DNA from 3 places in the Pantoea sp. LMR881 genome. Region 3 is predicted to be linked to each of the others. Evidence: predicted binding sites of a transcription regulator. Region 3 holds the regulator's gene; each other region holds the start of a gene.
What was found. The regulator CRP, encoded in region 3, controls carbon source genes, mostly activating them, when cyclic AMP is high. The targets are predictions, from matches to a motif close to ATGTGANNNNNNTCACAT.

Region 1 (8,181 bases), 1.6 Mb from region 3:
ATAAACCCGGCTAACACCGGGTTTTTTATGCCCTGAATGTCAATAAGCTATTAGTCAGAGGCAGGAACTTATCAGAAATAAACGTTATCGACGCCTGTTCCCTTCTGATAGCTAAAAATCACAGTTTTCATAGAGATAGCATTATCCCGCTTGCGCTTTAACCACGGCGTAACTTGCTGAAGATTAGTAAATTAAATTGTCATACAGCAAAATGTGCTGCGACATTTTTTTGTCCGTTGACTTTAAAAAGGCAGTGGCAAACTGCGCGCAATTTCTCTTGTTTCTTGTGGTTTTATCCCCTATGCCAACCTGGTCACGTCCTGTGATGTTGCTGCTTTGCGGCTTGCTGCTAATGACAGTGTCAATTGCGGTACTTAATACACTTGTTCCGCTGTGGTTAACTCATGATTTACTGACCACCTGGCAAGTCGGTATTGTTAGCTCATCGTATTACACGGGGAATCTGGCCGGTACGCTGTTGGCAGGATGGTTCATTAAGCATTATGGATTTAACCGCAGCTACTATCTGGCTACGTCATTATTCGCAGCGGCCACCGTTTGCCTGGTGCTGTTTGACGGCTTCTGGGCGTGGACCACGCTGCGCTTTATTGCCGGCACTGGCTGTGCGCTGATGTGGGTAGTGGTGGAAAGTGCACTGCTTTGTAGCGGCACTGTCCGTAATCGTGGTCAACTGCTTGCGGCTTATATGATTGTTTACTACCTCGGCACGGTAGCTGGACAATTGCTGGTGAGTAAGGTCTCAACAGATGTTTTGAGTGTGATCCCCTGGGTCACGGCGCTGGTGATCTGTGCAGTACTGCCGCTGGTGTTTACTCGCGTCTCTTCAGCAAGCGAATCATCTGAAGCTGCGCCTGGGCGTATCTGGCCAATGCTGCGTCGTCGCAGTTCGCGCCTGGGCGTCAACGGCTGCATTATTTCCGGCATTTTATTGGGTTCACTGTATGGCCTGATGCCGCTTTATCTGTCACATCAGGGAATGAGCGATGCGAATGTCGGTTACTGGATGGCGCTGTTAGTCAGTGCAGGCATTGTCGGGCAATGGCCGGTTGGTCGCCTGGCTGATCGCTTTGGCCGTATGCTGGTGCTGCGTGTACAGGTCTTTGTGGTGATTCTCGGTGCGATGGCGATGTTGGCTAATGCCGCGATGGCTCCGGCACTGTTTGTTTTAGGGCTGGCGGGTTTCACGCTCTATCCTGTGGCGATGTCATGGGCATGTGAAACGGTAGCGCACCATGAGCTGGTCGCGATGAATCAGGCTTTATTGATGAGCTATACCGTGGGCAGTCTTGCAGGCCCAGGTATGACAGCGATGTTGATGCAGAATTATTCTGACAGGTTGCTGTTTGTGATGATTGCTGCGGTGGCGTTAGTTTATCTGGTTATGCTATTGCGCAAAGCCGATCAGCAGGCGACGCCTGTGGCACACGCCTGATTACAGGGGCTGTAAACATAAAAAGGGAGCGATAAGCTCCCTTTTTTACTGCGCGTGCAGATTAATACATCACGTTGTGACCATAACCCGCCAGGATGTTTTTCACCCGCTCCATCGTCTCTTTTGAAGGGGGATGCACACCGTCCAGTTTGTACTCTTCGCCCATCGCCATCCATTTATGCTTGCCCAGCTCATGGTAGGGCAGCAGCTCAATTTTCTCGATGTTATCCATATCTTTAGTGAACTCACCCAGGCGGTGTGCCGAGTCGTCGTCATCGGAATAGCCCGGAACCACCACAAAACGTATCCAAGTACGTTTGCCTTTTTTCTGCAAATAGCGGGCAAAATCCAGCGTCCGATGATTTGACACGCCAACCAGAATTTGATGAATATCATCGTTCATCTGCTTGAGATCGAGCATGACTAAATCCGTGACTTCAAGTAGCTCATCAATCACCGGATCGTAGCGACGCACGAAGCCGTTAGTGTCCAGACAAGTATGAATTCCTTCTGCTTTACAGGCTCGGAACCAGTCACGAACAAACTCAGCCTGCAAGATGGCTTCGCCACCCGACGCCGTTACGCCGCCGCCCGATGCGTTCATGAAGTGTCGATAGGAAAGCACGTCTGCCATTAAGGCCTCGACGGTGATCTCTTTGCCGCCGTGCGTGTCCCATGTATCACGATTATGGCAATACATGCAGCGCATCAGGCAGCCCTGAAAAAAGGTAATGAAACGGATGCCGGGACCATCAACGGTTCCGCAGGATTCGAATGAGTGGATACGACCGGTGATTGACATAGCGATGTATCTCCAGGTAAGCCCGCCGCAGCGAGCAGCACAATCTGCGTTGTGCTTGAAGCATAAAATCTATTTTGGTTGTGGCCTGAAACAGATAACAGCCAAAGCAGACTTCTGGATTAAAGGCTCCCGAAGGAGCCTTTGTACTTCGTCAGGCAGCCACGGTTAAAGCGACTGCGTGAAGGTTCGGGTTATCACATCCTGCTGCTGTTCTTTTGTTAACGAATTGAAGCGCACAGCATAACCAGAGACGCGGATCGTTAACTGCGGGTATTTCTCTGGATGTTCCATTGCATCTAATAACATGTCGCGATTCATGACGTTCACGTTGAGATGCTGACCACCTTCAATATTGTTTTCATGATGGAAATAACCGTCCATCAAACCTGCCAGGTTAGCCTTACGCACGTTGTCATCTTTGCCTAATGCGTTTGGCACGATAGAGAAGGTGTAGGAAATGCCGTCTTTAGCGTAAGCAAAAGGCAGTTTCGCGACAGAGGTAAGAGAGGCCACCGCACCTTTTTGATCGCGACCATGCATTGGGTTTGCTCCCGGGCCAAACGGTGCACCCGCGCGACGTCCATCAGGTGTATTACCGGTTTTTTTGCCGTATACCACGTTCGACGTGATAGTCAGCACTGACTGAGTTGGCACGGCGTTGCGATAGGTTGTCAGTTTCTGAATTTTCTTCATGAAACGTTCAACTAAATCACACGCGAGGTTATCTACCCGGGCATCGTTATTGCCGAACTGTGGATACTCACCTTCGATGTCGAAATCAACAGCCAGGCCATCTTCGTCACGAATCGGTTTTACTTTTGCGTATTTAATCGCAGAGAGCGAGTCGGCTGCCACAGACAGGCCGGCAATACCACATGCCATGGTGCGATAAACATCACGATCGTGTAACGCCATCAGTGACGCTTCGTAGCTGTATTTATCATGCATATAGTGAATGATATTCAGCGAGGTTACGTACTGTTTAGCTAACCAATCCATGAAATGATCAAGGCGCTCCATAACCACGTCAAAATCCAGCACGTCATCAGTGATTTTGTCGCCTTTCGGACCAACCTGCATTTTCAGTTTTTCATCAACGCCACCGTTAATTGCGTACAGCAGAGTTTTAGCCAGGTTGGCACGAGCCCCGAAGAATTGCATCTGTTTACCGACAATCATCGGGCTGACGCAACAGGCAATGGCATAGTCGTCATTGTCAAAGTCGGGACGCATCAGATCATCATTTTCATATTGTAATGATGAGGTATCGATGGACACTTTTGCCGCATATTTTTTGAAGTTAACCGGCAATTTTTCTGACCACAAAATGGTCATGTTGGGTTCCGGCGAGGGGCCCATCGTGTAAAGCGTATTCAGGAAACGGAAGGTGCTTTTACTGACCAGCGTCCGGCCATCTACACCCATACCGGCTAAGGATTCAGTTGCCCAGATAGGGTCACCAGAGAATAATTCATCATATTCTGGCGTACGCAGGAAGCGCACCATACGCAGCTTCATGACTAAATGGTCGATCAGTTCTTGCGCCTGCTCTTCATTCAGCTTACCGGCTTTAAGATCGCGTTCAATGTAAATATCAAGGAAAGTAGAAACCCGGCCAAACGACATTGCTGCGCCGTTTTGTGATTTAACCGCGGCCAGATAGCCATAATATGTCCACTGAACGGCTTCGGTTGCGTTAGTCGCAGGGCCTGAGATGTCGTGTCCATATTTTGCTGCCATCTCTTTGATCTGGCCCAGCGCGTGATGCTGATCGGAAATCTCTTCACGTAAACGAATCGTTGCTTCGAGGTTTACGCCATTTTCCAGATCGTTCTGTAATGAAGCAAACTGCGCGAATTTATCAGCCATCAAATAGTCGATGCCATAGAGCGCAACGCGACGATAGTCGCCGATAATACGACCACGACCATAGGCATCAGGCAAACCGGTCAGAACACCCGACTTACGGCAGCGCAGGATATCCGGTGTATAGACGTCAAACACGCCCTGATTATGCGTTTTGCGGTATTCGGTAAACACTTTTTTCAGGGCTGGATCGAGTTCACGCCCATAAACCTTACACGATCCTTCCACCATTTTAATGCCGCCAAAAGGAATAATAGCGCGCTTTAATGGTGCTTCAGTCTGGAGTCCAACGATCTTTTCAAGAGACTTATTGATATAACCCGCATCATGGGAAGTAATTGTCGAAGCAAGGTCGGTATCGAAATCAACGGGTGCGTGCGTGCGGTTCTCGATTTTAATGCCTTCCAGTACGCTTTCCCAAAGTTGAGTGGTTGCGTCGGTTGCACCTGCCAGGAAAGATTCATCACCTTCATAAGGTGTGTAGTTTTTCTGGATGAAATCACGTACGTTGACACTGTTTTTCCATTCACCCTCAGCGAATCCTTCCCAGGCCGAAGCCAGTTTTGCATTAAGTTCGGTCATAATATACCTGCCTTATCTAAGAAGACTTTTGCATTCAGGCGCAAAGTGACTGTTGCGCCATCCAAAACGGTTAATGCGCTGAGTCACTACCACGTAAATAGATAACCCAGTAAGTCAACCCGACCAGTAATCCACCCCCGATAATGTTGCCCAGAGTGACAGGGATCAGGTTGTCGAAAATGAAGTTATTAACAGAGAGCGTCTGAAATTGCGCTGCGCTAGTGCCGGTGGCCTGCCAGAATTCCGGGCCGGAAAAATCACGAATAACGATTGCAAAGGGGATCAGAAACATATTGGCGATACTGTGCTCAAAACCACTGGCGACGAACATCGCGACCGGCAGAATCATCACCACTAATTTATCTGTCAAGGTACGACCGGAATAGCTCATCCACACTGCCAGGCATACCATTAAATTGGCCAGGATACCGAGACAAACGGCCTGAATAAAAGTGTGATGCATTTTATGGTCTGCTGTTTGTAAAACATTTAAGCCCCACGCGCCGTTCGCGAGCATGTGTTCGCCTGCAAACCACATCAATGCGACAAAAAACAATGCGCCACATAAATTACCGAGATAGACGTTGAGCCAGTTACGCGCCAGTTGTCCCCAACTAATGCGTCCGCTTGCTTTTGCCACCACAATCAAGACTGTAGATGTAAAAAGATCTGCGCCGCAGACCACAACCAGCATTAAACCGAGTGAAAAACAGATGCCGCCGATGAGTTTCGCCACACCAAATGGCATGACGCCACTGCCTGTGGTCGCGGTGATATAGAAAACAAACGCAATTGAAATAAAAACACCGGCCGTAATGGCCAAAAAGAAGGTTGTGAAAGGATGTTTAGTCGCTTTATAAACACCGGCATCTTCAGCAACTTTTGCCATTGCAGCCGGTAATAATAAATTAAAAGGGTTGTCAGCTTTCACACTAACTATCTCCAGGAGTTGTCTGTAAAAATACTAACAAAGGAGTAGGGCTCAGGAATTGATATAGATCATATTTGACGAAAGCATGAAGCCATAAGAAGGAGAACTAATAAGCTTAATTGATTTAAATAACTGAAAAACAAGGTTTAAATTTTTTTAAAAAATGCATTAAATTTTTAACTGGTTTTTTTGAGTGTTTATAAAGAATGTTGGTTACGTTGAAATTTGGCATTGAATGTTAAATAAAATGATAATTGAGTGTAGCGCCTTTTTTAAAGTTGAGATTATTTAACTGATTTATAAAGTCAAAAAAAGGCACAGAATTTTAGCTGTGCCTCTGAGCGGTGTTTAATCACACTTTTTAATTGAAACCACTAAATTTTATTTTTCTTGCCAGTAACGGCGTTTGGCATTTTGCAATTTTTCATAAGCCGCAAGCAGTGCCTGATGCGCAGGAAAAGCCTTTAAATCACTGTCAACGGATTGCAGGCCGTAAAATGGCGCTTCGCCACTTATAGCTGCAGAAGCGGCTTCCACAGCGTTGGCACCATACATACGCATAAAGGCGTGATGATATTGCAAGGGATCGCGCTCATCTTCCATTGACAACAGCAGAAGTGTTTGCAGGCAACGGTAGTAATTAGCACGCTCTGGACTGAAAATGGAGCTGTTGAATTCCATTGTCCATTCGGTCCAAATCAGTGCCTGATCTAAATCACCACCGGCGAGCGCCAGCATTGCTTTAAGCTCGCCAATACGCAGCGTGTACCAACCGTTGTCTTTGCCTGTTGCCAGGCCGAGCAATTCCCGTACACGGGTGAAATCATCGAAGCCTTCATCGTCAAGCTGTGTAATCAAATCCAGATATTTTTCTGAATCCCAGTTGCTTTCCGGCAGTGCTAATAAGGTTTCACGGATGCCTGCCCCCATGCTGTTATTGGCAAGCATTAAATCTTCTGCCGGGTAAATATCAGACATGCCAGGCACGATGATACGGCAAGCATAGACGCCAAGATGTTCGTAATCGGCGATATAAACGTCCTGACCTTCCGCACGGAAAATGGCCATCAGCGTGTCAAATTCTTGCTCTGTTGTCCCGTCAAACTTCCAGTCAACAAAGGCGTAGTCAGCTGTTTCTTTAAACAAATCCCAGGAGATCAAGCCGCTGGAATCGATAAAATGCGTTTCGAGGTTGGCATGTTCAGCCACTTCTTCATCATCAAACGTTGGCGGTGTGAAGACGTCTAAATCTTTCAGGCTGCGACCCTGAAGTAATTCAGTAACGGTACGCTCGAGCGCCACACCAAAATCAGGATGCGCACCGAACGAAGCAAAACAGGTGCCGTTTGCTGGATTAAACAGTACGACGCAAATAACCGGATATTTCCCGCCTAATGAGGCATCGTATGCAAAAATCGGAAAACCTTCATCTTCCAGGCGAGCGATAGCTTCAACCACGCCAGGATAACGCTGCATCACAGCTTCGGGAATGGCAGGAAGGCTGATTGCTTCTGCAATGATTCGGTTTTTGATATAACGCTCAAAAACTTCAGAAAGCCCCTGCACACGAGCTTCGTTAGCCGTATTACCCGCCGACATGCCATTAGAAACGTACAGATTGCCAATGATATTCATTGGAATGTAAACCGTCTGCTGATCTGACTGGCGCGTAAACGGCAGGGCGCAAATACCGCGCTTGCTGTTGCCAGACTGAAGATCCACTAACTCCGCAGCGGTAAGTGCATTGTCCGGATCGTAAAAGGCACGAAGGCGCGCATCAAGGATCCCTTCGGGTAAAGCACCGTCTGCCGGTAACGGGAACCATTTTTCATTGGGATAATGAACAAAGTCACCTTTGGCAATCGCATTGCCTAACCAAAAATCAGCAAAGAAATAGTTAGTTGAGAGACGTTCGAAATATTCGCCTAACGCTGAAGCCAGGGCCGCTTTTTTGCTGGCACCTTTGCCGTTAGTGAAACAAAGGGGGCAGTCACGGTCACGAATATGCACTGACCAGACGTGCGGAACAGGGTTTAGCCAGGAGGCTTCTTCAATATTAAAACCAAGCTCCTGCAGTTTATGCTGGAAGCGTGCGATGGAGTCTTCCAGTGCGGCATCTTTGCCTGGATAAAAGTTTGCGTCATGGTGCCGCTCTCTCTGTTATAGGTGTGCGTAAAGCGCGCAATCATACGGATTTTGCTGCCTGTTCGCTATTAAGGTGCAATAAATTTCTGTTGGCTGTTCTGCACGCTTTTTCTGTCAGCCCGGCCCGAAAAACGTTTCACGGAAGATGCGTTACAAAATTTCAGGACGTTATGCATTCGTAACATAACCTGCCGGGCGGCAGATTCAGAAAATGTGATCGCGACCTGATTTGTGATTGCAGCCGCCGAGACGCAGTGATAAAACCGATACGTTATTCATAACCGTTCTATATGACAGTGGTGAGGGAAATGACACAAATTTATAATTTTAGCTCCGGGCCCGCGATGCTACCGGTAGAAGTGCTCCGTCGTGCAGAACAAGAACTGACAAACTGGCATGGCC
Region 2 (8,181 bases), 2.2 Mb from region 3:
GTTAGCCAGTCCGGGGTTAATGCGGTTAGCTACCCAGCCCACCAGTGTCAGGCCATCAGCGGCAATACTCTCTGCGGTTAACAGCGCATGGCTGATGCACCCTGTCTGAATGCCTACCACCATAATAACCGGCAACTGATGTTCTGCGACCCAGGATGACAGCGGACGCCCGTCATTCATCACGCTACGCCAGCCGCCGGTGCCTTCAACAACAACCCGCTCGGCTTGCTGACGCAGGCTATCCAGCCCTGCGCTCAAACTGGCATAATCGATAGCTTTACCCGGGACCGTGCTTATCTCCTCTTCTTCGAATAGCAGCGGATTAACCGCCTCATAAGGAAGTGCGAAGGAAGAGGCGTTCTGTAATATCAAGCCATCTTTGCTTCGTAGTCCGTAATCGGTGTGAATAGCGCAGCGTGCAATCGGTTTATATCCCACTACGCTCACGTTTGCCTGAACAAAACACTGCAATAAAGCACGCGATACGATGGTTTTTCCCACAGCGGTATCGGTACCGGTGATAAAAATTGTTTTCACCCTCTACTCCTTCGACCTGACTTATATTCGAATCACAATGGACTTTAAGTGCGAAAGAGCATTCTAGGGAATGCAATCGTTGAGCAATTTGCGTTAGCGCAAGGTTTAATCAGGCTTAACCTTGTAGCAACTTAACCAGGAGAAATCCGTTGTAGAGTGCGTCTTTTATTAACGCAGCTGCGCCCAGCGTGCCGGGTTCATGAAAGGCAGTCGGTGCCAGTTGAATAGTGGCGCTGTACGCCGGTAACGCCTGCTGATAAATGGTACTGCTTACGGCCGGAAACAAAATATCCGCAGCCTGATTCAGCGGAGAACCAATAAGAATATGTTGTGGATTGAAGATGTTAACCATCATAGCCAGCATGCGGCCAACATGATGGCCCACGCTGGCTATAGTATCGCATGCCAGACGATCACCAGACCGTGCGGCGGCACAGAGTGATTCAAGCGTCAGCGGCTGTTGATGCAGCAGACTGTCTGGTTGCGTTGTCAGTCGCTGTGCGGCAAGTGTTAATAAACTGCCTGTGCTTGCGACCGTTTCCAGGCACCCATGATTGCCGCAGTAGCACTGTTTGCCATAGGGATCGATTTGGGTATGACCGATCTCAACCAGAGCGCGTCCACTTTTATGCAAAAGCTGCCCACCGCTGATTACGCCAGCGCCGACAGTTTCATCGATAACGATCTGAATAACATCCTGCGCCCCGTGTGATGCACCAAACAGCGACTCAGCTAAGGTCCAGGCGGATATATCATGCTGAACAAATACCGGTAGCCCGGTACGCGCCGCTAAGGTTTCACCTAGCGGCATATCCTGGGCGCGATAACCCGGCAAACGATGCACCACGCCCGAAGCGGCATTAATCAGCCCAGGTAAAGTAATCGCTATCGCGGTCAGGCGCTCCAGTTGGTGCTGGTGGCGAATAAAAAAAGCATCGACCTGTTCAACAAGTGATGTAAGCAGCGGCTGCATGCTTTCATCAGGTAACGGCTGGGTATCTTCAACAATTATTCTGCTGCTGAGATCGCGCAAAGTCATCGTCATGTCACCACGATGCAGGCGGATAGCCAGATAGTGCCAGGCATCCGTATCAAGGATCAGGCCAATAGCTGGCCGGCCACGCGCGCCAGGCTCCTGAAATTCTGTCTCCTGCACCAAATGCGCGTCCAGCATTTCACGCACAATCTTTGTGATGCTGGCGGGGGCAAGTTGCGCCCGTTTGGAAAGCTCAATACGCGAAACAGGACCGTAAAGATCTATCAATCGATAAACGACGCCAGCATTGGTCTGCTTAATTTGGTCAATATGGCCAGGTTGACTGTCCAGATTCACACCCTGCTCCCGGTTATTTTCGCGCTTCTAAATAAACAGCAGATATGGTGAGGCAGATTCGCTCGTAGCGTCAAATATTTGATAAGAAATGTGATTTATCGCACATAAAGGTGTTGTGATTGCAGCTTTAACCGCCTGAATCACGCCGCAGCAACTGCATCATTCGGTCCATTTGTGCATTTATTTCACGCTCGCCTGACCAGACCAGCCAGAGTTCCGATAACGCATCCTGCTCCTCCAGCGGCAACCAAACCACATCAGCCAGCCGCGCACGGCGAAAAGAGGCAGGCAAAATCGATACGCCAAGACCGGTCGCCACCAGGCCCAAAATGGTCATCGCCTCGCCGACTTCCTGAGTAATGTAGGGTTTAATTTGATAACGATGCAGCAGGGTTAAAATCTCACTATAAAGTGCCGTCCCGCCCTGAGGATCGAAAAAGACAAACGGCTCCGTTGCCAGCTCACGCACGGAAATTTTATCGGCCTCTGCCAGGGATGAGCCCAGTGCACCACGGCGAACAAAGGTTCGCTGAGCAGCAGCTGATGACGCAAATTGGCGGGCAACGGGGTATTCCTCATGACGCCCAGATCGAGTCGACCATCATGCAGCGGTGCCAGCTGCTGGCGCGTGTTGATCTCCTGCATGTGAATGTGCACGTTGGGCCAGTGCTGGCGAAACTGATAAAGCGCCCCCGACAGCACACCGGTAAAAGGTGCAGAAGAGGTAAATCCAATACGCAGCTCTCCCTCTTCGCCCCGATGCAGCCTTGCTGCACGCTCGGCCGCTTGTTCTACCTGTAACAGAATGCCACGCGCATCTTGCAGCAACTGCTGACCGGCCGCAGTCAACTGGACGCTACGATTGGTGCGGTTAAACAGCTGCGCGCCGGTCTCAGCTTCCAGCTGCATAATCTGCTGGCTGAGAGGCGGCTGAGAAATGTTCAGACGCTGGGCCGCACGACCAAAATGCAGCTCTTCCGCGACAGCAATGAAATAGCGCAAATGGCGCAGCTCTACATTCATACTTTAAACGTCTTATTTGAGATTATTAATATATTAGACAACCTAATTCCCTTTTTCTAGAGTGGTTATCTCTTCTCTTCAATAAGGAATCCTCGTGAGCCGCTCTTCTCAGGCTGTGATACCCGACGATGACGCGCTGTCAAAGGGGCCCGCTTCTGCTTCATCTTCAGACTGGATTAAACGGGGTACACCGCAATTCATGCGCGTCACGCTGGCCCTTTTCTCTGCGGGCCTTGCAACTTTCGCTCTGCTTTACTGCGTTCAGCCCATTTTGCCGGTTCTTTCTCAGCAATTTGGCGTTTCACCAGCTGCGAGCAGTATCTCTCTCTCGATTTCCACTGGCCTGATGGCATTAGGTCTGCTGGTCACTGGCCCGCTTTCAGACGCTATTGGTCGCAAATCGGTGATGGTCACTGCGTTAATGCTGGCCGCAATCTGCACCTTGCTTTCAGCCGCAATGACCAGCTGGAATGGCATTTTATTGATGCGTGCCTTAACGGGCCTGTCGTTAAGCGGTGTGGCTGCCGTAGGAATGACCTACCTTAGCGAAGAGATTCACCCCAGCGTTATCGCCTTTTCAATGGGGCTATACATCAGTGGAAATTCCATTGGCGGCATGAGCGGAAGGCTCCTCAGCGGCGTATTAACTGATTTCTTCTCCTGGCGTATTGCGATAGCAACAATCGGCTGCTTTGCCCTGGCTTCGGCCTTGATGTTCTGGAAAATTCTTCCTGCCTCGCAACATTTTCGCCCGGCGTCACTGCGCCCACGCAGCCTGATCATTAACTTTCGTCTTCACTGGCGCGATCGGGGATTGCCGCTGCTGTTTGCCGAAGGCTTTTTACTGATGGGGGCTTTTGTCACGCTGTTCAATTACATCGGCTATCGTCTGATGGCTGCCCCTGGCATCTCAGCCAGGCGATTGTCGGCTTGTTATCTGTTGTCTATCTGACCGGTTCCTGGAGTTCACCGAAAGCGGGCGCGTTAACCAGCAAATTAGGTCGCGGCCCGGTGATCGTTGGCGCAACCGCCACTATGTTGGCTGGCTTGCTGATCACCGCGTTGAACTCAGTTTGGTTTATTTTGCCCGGCATGATGCTTTTCACAGCAGGCTTCTTTGCGGCCCATTCCGTCGCCAGCGGCTGGATTGGCCCCGGGCACGGCGTGCGAAAGGACAGGCATCTTCACTTTACCTGTTCAGCTATTATCTGGGGTCAAGCGTTGCCGGTACGTCAGGCGGCCTCTTCTGGCACCGCTATGGCTGGACTGGTATCACGCTGTTTATTGCCGCATTGTTGCTGCTTGCCTTAGGCGTGGCGTGGCGTTTACAACGGCGAAAACTGTAGCACGGCTTAATCCTTTTTACGGGTGCCGTGGCGCCCGTTTTAGCGCGCGAGACAGTAACCTGTTGCTTTATCAGTACCATGCAAAACAAAATCCCTCATTCCCCGCTATAATCGTTTCCATTCCAACGATAAATGTAATTTTTGATTTCACAGCAATGAGGATAAACCATGGCGATCTACTATTACGTCAATAAAATTTCAGGTTACAACGATAACCATGTTGTTCACGCTGCTGGCTGCAAATATTTACCTTCTCAAGAGACCAGGCTGTTTTTAGGCAGCTTCTACACTGCGACGGCGGCCATTCAGCAAGCGCGAAAATACTATTCCACTGCCCTGGGATGTGACCGGTGTTGTCCTGTGACGGTAAAAAAAACCTGACCCCTCAGAATAGTGTGGACCTGACTGACTCATCCACGCTCTGATAATGACCTGCCCGCTGCGACGGGCTAAACTTTATTGCGTTGCGCCAATTCGTTAAGCTTTTTGAAAAAAATCCGCTATGTTAGCCATCCTGATTCTTACTGTAGGGATTGCCTGTGCGGGAAAAATTTGCGGCTTCACAGATTAAGCTACACTGGCTGACTTTCTTTCTGGTCGCTCTGGCGTACGCCGCCATTGAGCTGCGCGGTTTTGCCCAGCGCGGTTCGTGGCAGGGTTATACGCTGATCGTCACGCATTTCACTGCGGGGACGATGGTATTGGTTTTAATGCTGTCACGGTTGTTACTGCGCACGCGCCATCGCAGTCCGGCTATTTTACCGGCTGCACCGCGCTGGCAAACAGGTCTGGCGCATTTAACCCACACGCTCATTTATGCCCTGTTTATTTCTTTGCCGCTAATGGGGATCGCTTCACGCTATCTATGGGGCCGGGACTGGTGGCTGTTTGGTTTTTCCATGCCAGTAGCAAATACGCCTGATGCTGACCTGGCGAAAGCCTTTACCGGGTGGCATAAAACCCTGGCACCGCTGGGTTACTGGCTGACTGGATTACACGCCGTGGCTGCGTTGTTTCATCACTATTTTTTAAAAGACAATACGCTGTTACGCATGATGCCTGGTCGCCAGCGCGGTCAATAACCTCAGGCTATCGCCCGCTGTGAGGGCGATAAAAAATATTCAATGATAAATTCGCCTTAACAGGTTTCCCAATCCCGATTCTTCATCCACAATAGTGAGTAATTTGTGACGCAGGTCACTTTCGCTGGGTCTCTTTACACCCTCTGTTTCGCTGTTCTGACTAACTGACTTTTCATGCAATCAACTACTGTTTCACGTAAAACGGCCTGGCTGCGCGTGGTGCTGCTGGCTATTGCCGCGTTTGTTTTTAACACCACTGAATTTGTACCCGTGGGCCTGCTGTCTGACATTGCTGCTGATTTTTCAATGAAGACGGCTGATGTCGGTATCATGCTAACGATTTATGCATGGGTGGTTGCCCTGCTTTCCCTGCCGCTGATGCTGATGACGCGAAACATTGAACGACGCCTGTTGCTGACGGTGCTGTTTATCATTTTTGTTGCCAGCCATGTGCTTTCTTCCTTCGCGTGGGATTTCACTTCACTGATCGTGTCGCGTATTGGCATTGCGCTGGCGCACGCTGTGTTCTGGTCAATTACCGCGTCACTGGCCATTCGCGTTGCGCCTGCAGGTAAGAAAACGCAGGCCCTGAGTATGTTAGCGACAGGCACGGCCTTAGCGATGGTGTTAGGCGTACCAATCGGGCGCGTCGTTGGTCAGTATCTTGGCTGGCGCACAACCTTTGGCATGATTGGCCTGTCTGCGCTGGTGCTGATGATTATGCTGGCGCGCATTCTGCCGCGCTTGCCCAGTGAGCACACCGGATCGCTCAGCAGTGTGCCCATGCTGTTTCGTCGACCGGCGCTGGTCAGTATGTATTTGCTGGTCACCCTTGTCGTGACGGCGCATTACACCGCTTACAGCTATATCGAACCGTTCATGCAGGTTGTCGCTGATTCAGGTGAAAACTTTACGACGTTACTGCTGCTGTTGTTCGGATCGGCGGGTATTCTGGGCAGTATTCTGTTCAGTTCGCTGGGCAACAAATTCCCGTCCGGGCTGTTAATTTCCGCGATTGCCCTGATCACACTTTGCATGGGTTTGCTGATTTTTGCTGCGGTACGCCCTGCTGCGATTTCGACATTGTGCGTGATCTGGGGCATGTCAATGATGATGATTGGCCTGGCTATGCAGGTGCGGGTGTTGTCGCTGGCACCGGATGCGACAGATGTCGCGATGTCATTGATGTCAGGTATCTATAACATTGGCATTGGCGCAGGTGCGCTGTTGGGGAATCAGGTCAGTTTGCATCTGAAGATGGCCGATGTTGGCAATGTCGGTGGCATGATTGGGCTGGTGGCGCTGATGTGGTGCGTCTATATATTCCGTCGCTATCCGCAACTGCGTTCAAACAGTTAATCAAAAGGCTTCAGATAAGCGGCTTTATCTGAAGCCTGTTTAACATCTTATTTATAGATGACTGCGGTGCCATGCAGGTTGTTGTTGCCAGAGGTCGAAGTGATGCGGAAAGACTTTGCGCCCAGGTCACTGGCCTTTTCTGACAGTTGCTGCTCCAGCGACGCCAGACTGGTGCTGCCGGTTGCGCTAATCACACCCACTTTTTGCTGATCCACTGGCGCGCTGCCAACCAACTCTGCTGCCGTCGATGTCAATGAGACGCTGCTGAGTAGCGCAGCGAGTAATACCATTTTTACCTTTTTCATCATTCAATCCTTCTCGCTCAATTATTGATAAATCACAGCAGTGCCGTGCAATTTGTTCTGACCGGTTGTTGAAGTAATACGGAATGATTTAGCACCGGCGGCGTCAGCTTTAGCATTCAGTTGTGCTTCTACAGAATCCAGGTTGCTACCGCCCTGAACCGAGATGGTGCCAACAGGCTGTTGGTTCAGCGGATCGCTGGAAACCTGTTCAGCGGCATAAGAACCAAAAGTTAACGCTGAAAGCGCAACGGCGGCGATGGCAAGTTTGATGTTTTTCATAAAATTCTCACGGGTAAATTAGGTTAGAAAGCGGTTGTCGCCATTTAATTAACGACCGTTAAATAAATGATAGAACCTGATCGCGTTCGGAGTCAATATTTAATTAACGAGCATTATTTTAATCGCAAAGTGGCGTGAGTATGGGCTTCAGCGCCTGTTTGCTCTTAACCATAGAGGCGATGACGCTGCCCTAACGCACAAAATGGCAATGCATTGACAAAGCCTTTACGCCGTTGCTTGCATATTTAATTAGTGATCGGTAATTTAATGGAATGTTTTTCAGTCAGTGAGGGTCTATGAGCCAGCAAAATGTGTGTGATGTGAAGAAATGCCGGGGACGCCCAAAAGTCTTTGACCGGGAAGCCGCACTTGATAAAGCCCTGACCCTTTTTTGGACGCATGGTTACGAAGGCACTTCACTGGCCGATTTAGTCGCCGCTACTGGCGCAAAGGCCCCCACGCTCTATGCAGAGTTTGTGAATAAAGAAGGCTTGTTTCGTGCCGCCATGGAACGATACATCGAAAAATTCAGTGCATATCGTGAAGCGGCACTGAACAACGACGATCTATCAGTTGATAAAGCCGTGGAAGGCTACTTTCGTGCGACGGCAGCCTGCTTTACCGATCGCAATTCACCCTCTGGCTGCTTTTTTATTTGCACCTCTTCGGCACTTGCTGCCTCGTCAGGCGAGATCGCAACGATGCTGCAACAGCAACATCAGTCACAGGAAATCACGCTGAAAGCCTTTTTAACCGCGCGTATGCAGCGCCACGAGTTATCATCTGCGGTAAATATCGACGCACTTGCATGTTATCTCGCCTGTATGCTGCAAGGTATGTCAGTCCGCGCCCGTGAAGGTGCTGCGCGCGAAGACCTGGACAGCATTATCGATACGCTCATGGCGATGTGGCCAACG
Region 3 (8,181 bases):
ATTTGCCGCTGGAAGCACTGCATGTCGAACCGCTGTTTAACGTGCCATTCTGTGTTATTGCGCGTCGCGATCATGCCTGTCAGCACGTCCGCAGTTTTGATCAGCTGCGCGATCAGCGTTGGATAATTCCAGAAACGGAGATGGGATATTATCCGTTACTCTCTGAATACATGGCGGATTTTTATCCGTCCCTGACAACGCCACCGTTGCGTACTGACTCGGTAGTCTGCGGATTGAGGCTGGTGCTGGAAGCTGATTTTCTGGCGGTAGTGGCGCAGCCGATGGCCCGATCTTTCGGCAGTGAAGTGACTATTCTCAATCTGTCAGCGATCCCGGAAGCGCATTATGGCGTGATCTGGCCAAAAAAATCGCCGCTCACCTTAAGCTCACAGCGATTTCTGAACCTGTTACGGCAACGTTGTGACAAATATGAGTGGCGTTATGCGGTAGCAACGACTTCGTAGCTGTGGGTAATTTCCACGCCTTTGCCCAACATAATTGCCACCGAGCAATACTTATCAGCCGAAAGATCAACCGCACGCGCGACCGCTTTGTCCGACAGATCTTTGCCGCTGACAATAAAGTGCAGATTGATATGCGTGAAGATACGCGGGGCTTCTTCACGGCGTTCTGACTTAAGCTTTACCTCGCAGTCGCGCACATCGTTACGCCCTTTTTGTAAAATGGATACCACATCTATCGCGCTGCAACCGCCCGCTGCCATCAATACCATTTCCATCGGACTTGGTGCTTTATCACCAGAATTACCGTCCATTAATACCTGATGACCAGACGATGACTCACCGAGAAACGTCAGACCTTCCACCCATTTCACTCTTGCCTGCATGTTTTTTTCTCCAGAATAGGGGGTTTTGCCGCCAGAGTACGCTTTCACCTGATAAACAGCAATCCAGAGAAATCCGCCCTTTGCTGAAGCGAGACAACAGAAGACAGTCGGCAAAAGCTGTGCTACAAAAAGAGCTGAAAATATTTTTCGTCACTCGATGGCGAAGCCGGGAAGAATTATGCGCACTGCGCCGAATGCAGCCCGAATAATTTCCTGAATGGAAAAACGCTTGAAGCTTTCATCGCCTGACAGGGAAAACTGCCCCCTGTATTTTGGGCACGATTACAACAGAGGATAATAGCGAATGGTTCTCGGCAAACCGCAAACAGACCCTACACTCGAATGGTTTTTGTCCCATTGCCATATTCACAAGTATCCCTCCAAAAGTACGCTGATTCACCAAGGTGAAAAAGCTGAAACGCTTTATTACATCGTGAAAGGATCCGTCGCGGTTCTGATCAAAGATGAAGAAGGCAAAGAGATGATTCTTTCGTATCTGAATCAGGGGGATTTTATCGGCGAGCTTGGCCTGTTTGAAGAGGGTCAGGAACGCAGTGCCTGGGTACGTGCTAAAACCGCGTGCGAAGTGGCAGAAATTTCTTACAAGAAATTCCGCCAGTTGATCCAGGTTAACCCGGATATTTTGATGCGACTGTCGTCGCAAATGGCGCGTCGCCTGCAGGTAACGTCAGAAAAAGTAGGTAACCTTGCATTTCTCGATGTTACTGGCCGCATTGCACAGACGTTGCTTAACCTGGCCAAACAGCCAGACGCCATGACGCATCCCGACGGCATGCAAATTAAAATTACTCGTCAGGAAATTGGCCAGATCGTTGGTTGCTCACGTGAAACCGTGGGCCGTATTTTGAAGATGCTGGAAGACCAGAACCTGATCTCCGCACACGGCAAAACCATCGTCGTTTACGGCACCCGCTAATTTCTGTCACTCCGGCGTGATGGCAACATCACGCCGTTATTGTTGCTGTCCTATGTGGCGTCGAATCATCTATCACCCCGAAGTCAATTATGCTCTGCGGCAGACGCTGGTGCTGTGCCTGCCTGTCACGCTCGGCTGGCTGTTTAACGATCTGCAAAATGGCCTGCTGTTCTCGTTAGTTCCCGCCTGTTGTAACATTGCCGGTCTGGATACACCGCATAAACGCTTCTTCAAACGCCTGATTGTCGGCGGCAGTTTGTTCGCACTCGGCAGTTTTCTTATCCAGTGGCTGACGCTGCAGGGCATTCCGTTGCCAGCCATTCTGTTCGCTATGCCGCTGCTGCTCGGTGTGACAGGTGAAATCAGTCCACTGCATGGGCGCCTGTTGCCGGGTGCGCTTATTGCTGCAATTTTTACTCTGAGTTTGATGGGACATATGCCGATTTGGGTGCCGCCACTGCTCTATATCGGCGGTACGCTGTGGTACGGCGTATTCAACTGGTTTTGGTTCAGGCTGTGGAAAGAGCAGCCGATGCGCGAAAGCCTGAGCCTGATTTACCGCGAGCTGGCAGATTATTGCGATGCAAAATATACCCTGTTAACCCAGCTTACCGATCCTGAAAAAGCGTTGCCTCCTTTGCTGGCGCGCCAGCAGAAAGTGATCGATATGATTAACACCTGCTATCAGCAGATGCATATGCTGTCAGCGAATGGCGACGAAAGCCATAAGCGGCTGAAACGCGCTTTTCAGATGGCGCTGGATTTACAGGAACACATTTCTGTCAGCCTGCATCAGCCGGAAGAGGTGCAAAAGCTGGTGGAGCAAAGCCATGCTGAAGCGGTGATTCGCTGGAACGCCAGTACGATTTCCGCGCGGTTACGCGTGCTGGCTGATGACATTTTGTATCACCAACTGCCCGATCGCTTTTCAATGGACAAACAGCTCGGCGCGCTGGAAAAGATTGCGCGTCAGCATCCAGACAACCCGGTCGGCAATTTCTGTCTTTATCATTTTAACCGCATTGCGCGGGTGCTGCGTACGCACAAGCCGCTGTATCAACGCGACCTGATGGCCGATCGCCAACGCCGCCTGCCCCTGATCCCCGCTTTACGCAGCTATCTCTCACTAAAATCCGCCGCGCTACGCACTGCCGGGCGCTTTGCAGTGATGCTGATGTTTGGCAGCGCGCTGGCTATGTTTTTCAATATTCCTAAACCTTACTGGATCCTGATGACCATTATGTTCGTCAGTCAAAATGGGTATAGCGCAACGCGAGTACGTATTCAGCACCGGGCCGCAGGCACCTTTTGCCGGTCTGGTGATCGCCGCCGCCACACTGCGTTTCGCGGTGCCTGAATCGCTCATATTGCTGATCATGCTGGCGATTACCTTTATCAGCTATGCGTTTACACGCAAATTTTACGGCTGGTCAATGGTCGGTTTCACCGTGACGGCGGTTTACTGTCTGCAACTCTTGTCACTGAACGGCGCAGAGTTTTTGCTGCCCCGCCTGATGGACACGCTAATGGGCTGTCTGATTGCTTTTGGTGGCATGGTGTGGCTGTGGCCGCAGTGGCAAAGCGGATTACTGAGGCAGAACGCACATGATGCGCTGGAAACCTATCAGGAAGCGTTGCGTATGTTACTTGGCCCTGAACAGTCGCCAGAAAAGTTGGCCTATCAGCGCGTAACGGTGAATCAGGCCCATAACGCATTGTTTAACTCACTTAACCAGGCGATGCAGGAACCGGCTTTTAATGCACAATATTTAAAAGATATGCGTATGTGGGTCACGCACAGTCAGTTTATTGTCGAACATATTAACGCAATGACAATTCTGGCACGCGAGCACACCATGTTAACCGCCTCGCTGGCGCAACAATATTTGCAGTCATGTGAGATTGCGCTGCAACGCTGTCAGCAACGGCTGGAATATGATGGTCCCGGTTCGCAAACGAATATACTGGAAGGACCCGAGAATCTTAATGAAGGGCCGATCACTATCGTTGAGCAACATGTAAAACGCATTCTGGGACACCTGAGCGTGATGCACACGATTTCGTCTCTGGCGTGGAACCAGCGACCACAGCATGGCCGCTGGCTGGTGAAAAAACTAAGAAAAGAATAATTTAAAGAGTGAATGAGAGCGTATTTAAAAAAACGCACTCTTTTAAATAACAAAAATTGAAAAATGGATTTATTCTATGAAGAATTACAACATTATTAAATCCAGGTTGATTCGAATTAACATTATGGCGTATTATCGCCTACTGCCACCATCTTTAATGTTAAATCTGCACCGGCTTTGAGATATTCAGTTTGCGCGAACACGGCATCTTTAACCATCGCTTCGCCAGGATCGGTTACTTCCTGATCCCGCACCTTTTCAATGCTTAAAAATAGCAGATGCATTGCAATGTCCATTGATTTTTGAAATGATTCAAGCGTCCGGTTTGAACCCATCTCACCGCGAACGCGATCCCAGCTTCTATCCGCTTCATCACGCAAAGATTAGAACTCTTCAAAAGAGACATTTCCATCGGTTTACATATCATGTAAACCTTCTTCTAAAGATAATGAGATTTTACTTACAATATAACCCTTAATTATTAGTAGGGTAGTGATAAAGCATGCCTTGCATTAAGCTAAACTATTACGCACATCGATAACAATAAATAACAGTGACCTTGCAAATAAAATTTATGCATTTTCCAAAATTATTTCAATGAGGATAAAATTAAAAACTGAGCAAATAAAGAATAGTCTTGCAAAAAATTAACAGTTTAAAAAGCAAAATAACCTTTATCTGTTTTTGATATTCCGTGACCAATACCACAAACAGAAAAGAGGCACGCCTTTTATTAGCACTAGCATTTAAACACTATTTATAAAGTTAATATTTTTATAAGTTTTATCAATTGAAAAATCCGCTACCGCTGTGTCAAAGCCCAATACTTAACAGAGATAATAACCGGGAGAAATTCGGGTAATGCTACGGCGAAAGAATCAACAGGTGGGGTTTTGCAGGGGTTTCTTGACGGGTTACAAGAGATAACCCGTCAGAGAAAATAAATGGCGGAATGAATTTATGCCTTCAGCACGGCATCTATTGCGGCAGCAAATCTTGCCATGCCTTCCTCGATATCGCCTGGCTCAATCACCAGAGAAGGCGCAAAACGGATCACATCCGTGCCAGCGACTAAAATCATTACCCCTTCCGCCGCTGCGGCGTTGAGGATGTCACGTGCTTTACCTGCATGCTGTGGCTTCAGCGCAGCACCAATCAGTAAGCCTTTACCACGAATATCGGCGAACAGATCATACTTCGCATCAATGGCTTTTAACGCTTCCACATATTGCTGACGACGGGTTTCAACGCCTTCCAGCACTTCAGGCGTGTTGATGATATCCAGCGCAGTTTCCGCAATGGCACAGGCCAGCGGATTGCCGCCATAGGTGGTGCCGTGTACGCCAGGTGTCATCGTTGAAGCAATGTCCTGAGTGGTCAGCATTGCGCTCACCGGGAAGCCGCCGCCCAGGGCTTTGGCTGAAGTCAAAATGTCTGGTGTCACGCCATAATGTTCATAAGCGAACAGTTTACCACTGCGTCCCATACCGCTTTGCACTTCATCCAGCACCAGCAGCGCCTGATGCTGATCGCAAAGCTCGCGCAGGCCTTGCATAAATTCCTGCGTTGCGGGCATCACGCCACCTTCGCCCTGAATCGGCTCAACCACAATGGCGCAGGTATGATCGTCAATCACCGCTTTGACGGCATCAAGATCGTTAAAGGGAACATGTACGATGTCCGCTGGCTTCGGACCAAAGCCATCGGAATATTTTGGCTGTCCGCCGACCGAGACCGTAAACAGCGTGCGGCCATGAAAAGCGTTGTGGAAAGCGATGATTTTACTTTTAAACGGACTATGACGTTTATAAGCATAATAACGCGCCAGTTTGAATGCGGCTTCGTTGGCTTCTGCGCCTGAGTTAGCGAAAAATACGCGCTCCGCAAAGGTGGCATTGATTAACTTACTGGCCAGACGTAGTGCCGGTTCGTTAGTAAAAACGTTACTGGTGTGCCATAGCGTTTCGCCCTGGCTTTTCAGGGTCTCGACTAACGCCGGGTGACAATGGCCTAATGCGGTGACCGCGATACCGCCAGAAAAATCGATATACTCTTTGCCCTGCTGATCCCATATGCGACTGCCCTTGCCTTTCACCGGCACAAACTGCGCAGGTGCATAAACAGGCAAAATGACGTTATCGAACGTTTCCCGCGTTACCGCAATTTTTTCCGTTGCCATTGACGACCTCGTTTGATTATTTGTTGAGCCAATGTGAAATAATAATCACAAAATATGCATAAAAAATCACTCAAAGGCAAACAGAACTTTACTGTTCAAGAAAATTGCGCAGCAGTTGATGCCCCTGTTCGCTGAGTATGCTTTCAGGATGGAATTGCACGCCTTCCAGCGCCAGCGTTTTATGGCGAAACCCCATAATCTCATCAGGCTGGCCATCACGCAGACTCCAGGCCGTGACGTCAAAAATATCGGGAAGCGTATCGCGTTGGACGATTAATGAATGATAACGCGTTACGGTAAGCGGATTATTCAAATTGCGGAACACGCCACAGTGGGTATGTTGAATCACAGATGTCTTGCCATGCATCACCTGCCGCGCACGTACCACTTTAGCGCCATAGGCCTGCGCGATAGCCTGATGCCCCAGGCAGACGCCCAGCACAGGTACGCGCCCCGCATAATGGCGGATCGCTGCCAGTGAAATGCCTGATTCATCCGGCGTACAGGGACCGGGTGAAATCACCAGATGCGTCAGAGGGAGCGCGTCAATCTCTTCGAGGCTGATCGCATCGTTTCTCACCACGCGCACCTCAGCCCCAAGTTCGCAAAAGTACTGGTAAAGGTTCCAGGTGAAAGAGTCGTAATTATCAATGAGCAACAGCATGATCAATCCAGAGAGGTTGATGGCGCTGCTATTCTACGCGTTTAGTCCGCCTCACTCACTACTTTCGCAAAGACCTTTTCCAGCGGTTCCAGGTTGCCAGATGCGCCAGCCTGGTTAGCGGCGATCCACGGCTCAGCTTCGATTTTATTCCAGTCCAGCAAATAACCCGCATGCAGCGCCAGTTGCTCGAAAAAAATACGCTGTGCCCGGCCATTCCCTTCGCGGAATGGATGCAGCATATTGATTTCACAATAGTAGTGGGCAATTCGCTGCACAAATTCTTCACGAGGCAGATCGGTTAAGCCTTTTTCCTCTTCCAGCGCGCTCATCAGGGTATTGCCCTCTTTTTCGATGTACTCGAAGTGGCAAAACGGCGTTTCATCTCGCCAGATGTCGATGGTGCGTAGCTCACCCGCCCAGCTATAGACATCCTGAAACAGGGTGCGATGAATGTGACAAAGATAAGGAAGGCCCAGCGTACTTGTGCCAAGCTCTAACGTAGCAAGACGAGCAGCACTAAAGCTCAGCTCAGCTTTGCGTAACTGAGCGGCATCATGAATATCGAGGCGGTTTTTCAGTACATCATCGTTTTGCCAGAGATACGGATCGCGAGAGACAGCAGCATTATTTGCCATACTGCCTCCTTAACGACGCTAAGCGCGCCTGCGCATCTTCGCCTTTGATCGCTTCATTTAGCGCCAGACCTTCAAGGCGGCAGCTTGCCTGATAGCTCACGCCTCGCCGCTGTTGCCAAAGCGTAGATTTTTGTTTGTCTGTGAGTTTGTTTGCCATGTCGCCTCCTGGCTGGGTTTTGCCCTAAGTATAAGAGCAAAATTTTCCTTTGCCGGAGACGAGGCGATGATCGCCATCCGCAGATGGCGACGAAGCGGGTTAAGGCAGCACTTTTGCGCTAAGGATAACGACGGGTTTTGCCGGTACATTCTGATAAGGACCCACATCTTTTGTTGGGACCTGAGAAATTTTATCTGCGACCTCAATGCCTTTGACAATTTTTCCAAATACCGCGTAACCAAAATCACGTTGTCCATGATCGAGGAAGGCATTGTCTGTCACGTTCAGGAAGAACTGACTGGTGGCACTGTCTTTATCTGCGGTCCGCGCCATCGAAATGGTGCCGCGCAGGTTACGCAAACCGTTGTCCGCTTCGTTTTTGATCGGCGCCTGGGTCTGCTTTTGCTGCATGTCTGTGGTGAATCCACCGCCCTGGATCATGAAGCCAGGAATGACACGATGAAAAATGGTGTTGTTATAAAAGCCGTTATTAACGTAATCGACGAAATTTTTCACTGAAACCGGCGCTTTTTGATCGTTCAGTTCGAGTTCGATATTACCGGCAGACGTGGTGAGAAGCACATGAGTGTCGCCTTTAGCGGCCAGAGCTGAGGCGGAAACTGAGGAGAGCGC

Region 1: a site for CRP is predicted at 5,691-5,708, ahead of focA (formate transporter FocA). Genes of this name have one in related genera too.
Region 2: a site for CRP is predicted at 5,425-5,442, ahead of O3W44_RS03990 (sugar transporter). Genes of this name have one in related genera too.

What each region holds. Positions count from the first base shown of each region.
Region 1 is NZ_JAPVOK010000002.1:1,009,269-1,017,449, reverse strand. Features, by position in the region: gene O3W44_RS06630 (MFS transporter) at 302-1,453, shown strand; gene pflA (pyruvate formate lyase 1-activating protein) at 1,515-2,255, opposite strand; gene pflB (formate C-acetyltransferase) at 2,421-4,703, opposite strand; gene focA (formate transporter FocA) at 4,774-5,634, opposite strand; partial or broken gene ycaO (30S ribosomal protein S12 methylthiotransferase accessory factor YcaO) at 6,016-7,778, opposite strand; gene serC (3-phosphoserine/phosphohydroxythreonine transaminase) at 8,088-8,181, shown strand, end outside.
Region 2 is NZ_JAPVOK010000002.1:462,453-470,633, forward strand. Features, by position in the region: gene bioD (dethiobiotin synthase) at 1-537, opposite strand, end outside; gene mlc (sugar metabolism global transcriptional regulator Mlc) at 653-1,870, opposite strand; partial or broken gene O3W44_RS03970 (LysR family transcriptional regulator) at 1,998-2,893, opposite strand; partial or broken gene O3W44_RS03975 (MFS transporter) at 2,988-4,239, shown strand; gene O3W44_RS03980 (hypothetical protein) at 4,408-4,620, shown strand; gene cybB (cytochrome b561) at 4,779-5,321, shown strand; gene O3W44_RS03990 (sugar transporter) at 5,496-6,680, shown strand; gene bhsA (multiple stress resistance protein BhsA) at 6,728-6,985, opposite strand; gene bhsA (multiple stress resistance protein BhsA) at 7,007-7,264, opposite strand; gene O3W44_RS04005 (TetR/AcrR family transcriptional regulator) at 7,561-8,181, shown strand, end outside.
Region 3 is NZ_JAPVOK010000002.1:2,623,575-2,631,755, reverse strand. Features, by position in the region: gene O3W44_RS14135 (LysR substrate-binding domain-containing protein) at 1-464, shown strand, start outside; gene O3W44_RS14130 (OsmC family protein) at 440-847, opposite strand; gene crp (cAMP-activated global transcriptional regulator CRP) at 1,152-1,784, shown strand; partial or broken gene O3W44_RS14120 (YccS/YhfK family putative transporter) at 1,837-3,913, shown strand; gene O3W44_RS14115 (hypothetical protein) at 4,036-4,293, opposite strand; gene argD (bifunctional acetylornithine/succinyldiaminopimelate transaminase) at 4,872-6,092, opposite strand; gene O3W44_RS14105 (aminodeoxychorismate/anthranilate synthase component II) at 6,181-6,756, opposite strand; gene O3W44_RS14100 (putative adenosine monophosphate-protein transferase Fic) at 6,798-7,391, opposite strand; gene O3W44_RS14095 (YhfG family protein) at 7,381-7,548, opposite strand; gene ppiA (peptidylprolyl isomerase A) at 7,648-8,181, opposite strand, start outside.